Regions from separate parts of the Vibrio floridensis genome, predicted to be linked through region 1. Evidence: riboswitches for the same ligand, from Rfam matches in the RefSeq annotation. Region 1 holds a riboswitch; the other holds the start of a gene.
What was found. Region 1 has a riboswitch for lysine ahead of tet(35) (tetracycline efflux Na+/H+ antiporter family transporter Tet(35)). Riboswitches for the same ligand answer to the same signal wherever they lie in the genome.
Positions count from the first base shown of each region.

Region 2: linked by a shared signal. The riboswitch ahead of lysC (lysine-sensitive aspartokinase 3) and the one ahead of tet(35) (tetracycline efflux Na+/H+ antiporter family transporter Tet(35)) in region 1 are both predicted to bind lysine.

Region 1 is NZ_JAKGCY010000004.1:165,561-168,987, forward strand. It holds gene hisG (ATP phosphoribosyltransferase) at 1-132, opposite strand, end outside; His leader region at 176-312, opposite strand; gene tet(35) (tetracycline efflux Na+/H+ antiporter family transporter Tet(35)) at 493-2,094, opposite strand; lysine riboswitch at 2,203-2,382, opposite strand; gene LZU85_RS09010 (H-NS histone family protein) at 2,871-3,278, shown strand.
Region 2 is NZ_JAKGCY010000013.1:37,911-41,337, forward strand. It holds gene lysC (lysine-sensitive aspartokinase 3) at 1-1,164, opposite strand, end outside; lysine riboswitch at 1,285-1,463, opposite strand; gene LZU85_RS16685 (pyridoxal-phosphate-dependent aminotransferase family protein) at 1,679-2,800, shown strand; gene LZU85_RS16690 (PglL family O-oligosaccharyltransferase) at 2,865-3,427, opposite strand, start outside.

The DNA of each region.
Region 1 (3,427 bases):
ATTTTCTGAGTGCACAACTAAACGCTCACCCATAATATTGAATTTAACGCCACACTTTTTTAAGAGCCCTTGGCACTCTTCACTCAGTCGGCCTTTTTTCTGAATTGCAATTCTTAAGCGTTGTGTTTGCATGACATTGTCCCTGTGCTTCAATTTGAAAATGATGAAAGTGAAAACTAAAAAACCCTCGAGAGATGTTGGTCTCCCGAGGGTTTAAAATCTGAATTTGATGATTTTCACCTCCGGGAGTTTCCTATCTCCCGGGTATGCGTACATCTCCCGAAAGACTAGACTGGGTGATGATGGTGATGAATGTTCATTACAAAATTACGCATACTTATATAGGCTCTTAGCTTGATTGCTTCGTTGATATCCACACTAACTAAGCTTCTCTTATTTTGCAACACTTTATTTTAAAAAATATCAATTTGTATAAGACAAATAAAAAGGGCAGCCGAAGCTACCCTTTCAAAGTTCATATAAATAAATAGGTTACGCTTGTTGGCAAGACTCAATCTTTGCTTTTGACAACCAAGAGAGGATTGCACAAACGATGATGAATGCCATGGTTGCAGCCGCCAGTGAGAACATAACGGAAGCGGTCATACCCAATACCACGAAACCAATACAAGAAACCAATGCCACTGCAAGTGCATAAGGCAACTGAGTCGCTACGTGGTCAATATGATGACAACGTGCGCCCGTTGAAGAAAGAATCGTCGTATCAGAAATCGGTGAACAGTGATCACCAAAAACAGAACCCGCTAATACTGCACTTAGCATAGGAAGCATAAGAGCGATATCTGTCGCACCCGCCATATCACCCGCGATAGGTAGCATAATCCCAAACGTGCCCCACGATGTTCCGGTAGAAAACGCCATCAAACCTGAAAGCAAGAATAAAATTACGGGTAACCAATGAGGGTTAATATTGCCTTGTGCCATAGAAGACAAGTAGCTACCTGTTTTCATGTCGCCAATAACCGAACCGATAGTCCAGGCGAAAATCAGAATAAGGATTGCACCAAACATCGATTTAGCACCGATCCATAAAGTACGAGCAATTTCTGCAACTGGAAGACCTTGTTTGAACACGGTGAACAAGGCCACAGCCAAACCAACCAGACCACCATAAATCAGCGATGTACCTACGTTGGTATTTTCGAATGCACCAAGCAAGTCGAACGCTTTACCATCGGCCGCAAGTGCTTGGCCACCGGTATAGAGCATTGAAGCGACCGTTGCAATAATCAAAGCAATGATCGGCATAACAAGATCGGTTACTTTACCTTTATCGCTTTCACGGATATCAAGCTCTTCGTCAATTTCATGCGCTTCTTTTAGGTCAGTATCAGCGTCATTGTCAAAGCCACGGCCTTGTGAGGCAGCAATTTCATGTTCACGCATTTTACCAATGTCTAAACCAAACCAAGCGACCGCAAACACCATTAACAAGGCGAAAATCGCGTAGAAGTTCATCGGTACTAAACGTAGATATGCGCCTAATGCGGAATATTCAGTGATGCCATGTGACACCAAAATACCGCCGATAATGGTCATGATGTACGCACCCCAACTCGATGCAGGCATCACCACACACATTGGTGCTGCTGTTGAGTCTAGAATATAAGCAAGTTTGGCGCGTGAAACATAAAAGCGGTCCGTTACTGGGCGAGAAATCGCACCTACAGCTAGGCTATTGAAATAGTCGTCTACAAAAATGAATACGCCTAAAAACGCTGCTAGTAATTTCGAACCTCGCTTACTTTTCACTCGAGTCTGTGCCCATTCAGCAAAAGCTCGAGTGCCTCCAGAAAGAGTCAGTAGAGCGGTGGTCATACCCAATAACAACAAGAAACCAACAATACTCATATTCCAAGTATTGATGCCACCATCTTCAATAAAAACAGCTGAAACTTTATCTGTAATATAAGCTGCCGCAGAGCCTACCGAATAATCATTCAGTAACACTGCACCTAGAAGAATACCGACACCAAGCGATACAAGCACTTTACGCGTTAAAATGGCTAGCGTCAGTGCCACTATCGGCGGCAAAAGTGAAATGGGAGATGTAGCAAAATCTATTAAATTCATGATCTTCAAAAACCAAAGTTTGGCTAGAGATCTACTGCAGACAAAGTATACGAACTTATTTCGATACTTATGTTGAACTAAGCGACAGGGAAGTGGACACTTCACCCAACCTACAGTAGCGCTCCATAGTTATAAGTTAAATACTATGGCAGTGTTGTTCCTTTCGGATGCAACCCCAGCAAGAAGCTTTGATATGCAACTCACTTCGGCAATGGACACCTTTCACTATTATTCATTGGCATCACCCCAATAATAGCTACTCTTTACCATTGCGCCTCTACGGCGATAACAAACTCTTAACCAATTGCTGTCCAAAAAAACAACAAATAATCTAAGTTATCGCATCAGGTATCGTCTATTGTACTCAGAGTGAACCTATTTGCAACAGATCTATCTTCTTACAACGAAATTTGACGCCACCTTTATGAGACCAGTTTTCTATGTATTTACTCCAACCATTTTCTAGTGGAAATACAATAACAGGCCTGATAACCAGACATGAATTCAACGAGCACACATACAAAATAGTTTATTTAAGTTTTATATATAAGATCAGTCTTTATCTTAGCTTACTTGATTGCGGGAAGTTTAACCTGAACAAACGCAAGACGTAACGAAACTACCTTTTTATAAACATTATTGCTATTTTTTCATTTTAATTATTGCTTATATCGTACATAACGTTAATATTAGTAATCTAAGAATTAATTAAGCTTGTGCAATCTAATTCTCGGTATAAATTAGACAATTGACTTAACAAATATATAGGAAAGGTTATGTCTGAACTCACTAAAACTCTGTTAAACATTCGCAGCCTGCGTGCTTTTTCCCGTGAACTGACTCTGGAACAACTAGAAGAAGCTCTAGATAAATTGACGACCGTTGTAGCAGAACGTCAAGAAGCAGAAGCGGAAGAGCGTGCAGCAAAAGCCGAGCAAGAAGCTAAACTAGCTGCGATTGCAGAACAAATTGCTAAAGACGGAATTGATCTTGAAGCACTTATCAGCGCACTTGCTGGTGAGACTAAAACAAAGAACAAAGGTAAACGAGCTCCTCGCCCAGCAAAATACAAATATGTTGACACAAATGGCGAAGAGAAAACTTGGACTGGCCAAGGTCGTACACCTTCTGCAATCCAAGCTCAATTAGATGCGGGTAAATCTCTAGAAGACTTCGAAATCTAATTGATTTTGAGATAGAGATAAAATTCAAAAAGACCACTAACACTCAGTGCTGGTGGTCTTTTTTATTGATGCAATTTAATTTCCCCTACCGATAAACATGAACATTAGCTCACAAGCGTTGATTGTCTATTCCGGTAACCATAGAAATT
Region 2 (3,427 bases), on a different contig from region 1:
TAAACACAGATTGTGTTCAACTTCGACCGTGCATAGCTCTTCCAGTTCTTTACGAGCGGCTTGTGGTAGCTCTGGTGCACCACCAGATGTGTCCGTTTTGTCTAGCGTGAGTGACACACTGATTTCCGATGTGGTGATCAAGTCGACCGAAATTTTGTGTTTCGCTAGAATTTCAAACACTTTGGCAAGAAATCCGTACGCGTGGAACATTTTCGCACTGCGTAACGTCACCATGGTTTGGTTGCAGCGCAGTGCCAATGCACGGAAAAGTGGTGAGCTTTGCGCTTCGTGGCGAATCCAAGTTCCACCTTTCTCTGGTTCTTTAGAAGAGCCAACAAAAACAGGTATATCGTGACGAAGCGCTGGCACTAGGGTCGATGGGTGGAGAATTTTAGCGCCAAAATTGGCCATTTCAGATGCTTCTGCAAAGCTGATTTCTGGAATTGGTGCCGCTTTCGCTGCAATACGTGGATCGGTGGTGTAGATCCCCGGGACGTCCGTCCATATTTCTAAGCCAGTGGCTTTGACGCCTTCGGCAATCAGAGCGGCACTATAGTCACTGCCACCGCGGCCTAACGTTGTGGTATTGCCTTCTTCATCAGAGCCGATAAATCCTTGTGTAACGACGACGTAGTCACTACAAAGTGGCAGCAGTTTCTCTTGCGCGAGTTGTGCAATCTTCGCTACATCGGGCTCTGCACGGCCAAAATTATCATCTGTGCGCAATACGTCACGGATATCAAAACGGATTGCATTGACGCCACGTTCACGCATCAGTTGCGCAAGAATGTGAGTTGACATCAGCTCACCACACGCGACTAAGTGATCGGTCAGTTTATTGCTGGCTTGGATTGAGGCGGCCTCGGCAAGGCTTGCGATGGTATCGAGAATGGCATAGACCTCTGTCGCGGCAGCGGTAGCATCGTTGAGTTCATTCAGGATCGCTTCATGAATCCCCGCGAGCTGAGCCAAAAGCTCAGCTCGGCGATCCTGTGATTGAACCCCATTGGCCAACTCAACCAACAAGTTCGTTACACCTGAACAGGCGCTGCTCACAACCAAACGCGTGTCTGGATTATTTTCAATAATGGCAGAGCAACGGCTCATTGCCTCAAAGTTTGCAACACTAGTTCCACCAAATTTTGCTACATTTAATGCGCTCACGGCATTTCTCCCACAACTTCCGAAAAATATTAACCGTTGGTAATCCAACATCCGATGTTTGTTTTGGTGAGGAAAGGGGCAGAGCAGTTTAGAGAGGTCAGTTTGAATAATCAGAAAATCCATCTCAGAAGCTCTTCATCAGGCTGAGCTGATGACAGTTGATGGGACTCAACCCAAGTCAACCGACAGATCAAATCCTGCAATTTTGATCTACCTCGGCACTACTCCCCCTGAATGTTCTGTGTTGGAGTTGCGGCTCCACAAAACATCTGCCTGGGCAGTGCTCCTCTTCTGCAAAAAGCTTAAACATTGAACGTTTTTCGCACCCCAATGTCAACGCTTAATTCGATCGTGATTGAAAGTTTTTATTAACAAATTTGTGACACTGGTTTGACCTCTAAGACTGTCGGCTAATTGCTGTCGTTGCTCGTTTGCTTTAGTGTGGAGAAACATAATTTGCATTAAAACGATTTCGCTGTCCGTTAACCTTTTTCACGCTTAGCAAGGAGCCGGTATGTCAATTCAAAGCTTTATTCCACCACGCCGTATATTAATGGGGCCAGGACCGTCTGATATTTCCCCGCAAGTATTACAAGCACTTAGCCGCCCAACCGTGGGGCACTTGGACCCGCTGTTTATTCAGATGATGGATGAGCTCAAACAACTGCTTAAATACGCCTTTCAAACTAAGAATGACTTTACCATTGCGGTCTCAGCGCCAGGCAGTGCGGGAATGGAAGCGTGCTTTGTGAACCTGATTGAACCGGGAGATAAAGTCATCGTCTGCCGCAATGGCGTGTTTGGTGAGCGCATGCGTGAAAATGTCATTCGCGCTGGTGGTGAGGCGATATTAGTGGATGATGAGTGGGGAACACCAGTCTCGATTGAGAAGGTCGAGCAGGCCTTAATGCAACATCCGGATACCAAAATTCTGGCTTTTGTTCATGCAGAAACATCGACAGGCGCAAGAAGTGATGCGGAGACACTGGGGAAATTAGCAAAACAATATGGAGTGCTGACGATTGTTGATACGGTCACTTCGCTGGGAGGTATTCCGCTTAAAGTCGATGAATGGCTACTGGATGCGGTTTATTCCGGTAGCCAAAAATGTCTGTCTTGTGTCCCGGGTCTTGCTCCTGTGACGTTTTCTTCTGCCGCCATTGAGAAAATTCAGTCACGTAAAACACCCGTGCAAAGCTGGTTCTTAGACCAAAGCTTAGTATTAGGTTATTGGAGTGGAGCAGGCAAGCGCAGTTATCATCATACCGCACCCGTCAACAGTTTGTATTCACTGCACGAAGCATTGTTGATGCTGAAAAATGAAGGCCTGGAGAACGCTTGGGCGCGGCACGAAAAGATGCACAACAAGCTGAAAGTGGGTCTCGAAAAATTGGGGTTCCAATTTGTGGTCGATGAAGAGTACCGTTTGCCTCAACTCAACGCGATCTATGTGCCTGAAGGTATCGATGAAGCGAAAGTGCGTAGCCATTTGCTTGAAACCTATAACTTGGAAATTGGCGCTGGTCTGGGAGCGTTAGCGGGTAAAGCGTGGCGTATAGGCTTGATGGGTTACGGTGCGAGAGAGGAAAATGTCGCGTTATGTTTAAGAGCGCTTGAAGAGTCGCTCACTCAATAATCTTTGGTCAGTTAACGATAAAAAAGCGAAGCTGGTGAGCTTCGCTTTTGTATTTCATTACAAACTACTGACTGGACGACACGGAGTGAGACAATGCCGCCGACGGTGGTTGATAGTGAATGTTGCTGAAGTCGTTTTTAGGGAAGAGGAATTCAGCTTCCGCCTTTACTTGTTCTGCCTTACTCAAATCGCCAAGCCCTTGGTAGGCTAAGATCAAATTGGAATAAAACGCTGGTCTTGGCTTGGTCTTAATAATGTCAAGGGACCAATCAATATAAGGTTGAATCAGCTTAGCATCTTGTGTTGCTAAGCCAATGTTGAGGTAGGTGCTGTAGACATCCCAGTCGAAACGATCTTTCCACACCACGGGATTGGTCACTTGTTGCAATAGCTCCGGATTGATTGGTCGTGTGGTTTCGAACTTGGTCAGAATGTAGTTAGTGTGTAATGCACTCAACATATAAAAAGTGGTCAAAATTGGCGTTACCAAACTGGCCACTCGTAGCAATGTTTTACTGACGACAGAAAATTCAACCGTTTTCACTTTGGCAACGCGTTGATCAACCCAATAGATGAGTATGATGAAAATCAGCCAGTGTGCCGCAGAGTGATAAAAGGGGTACTCCA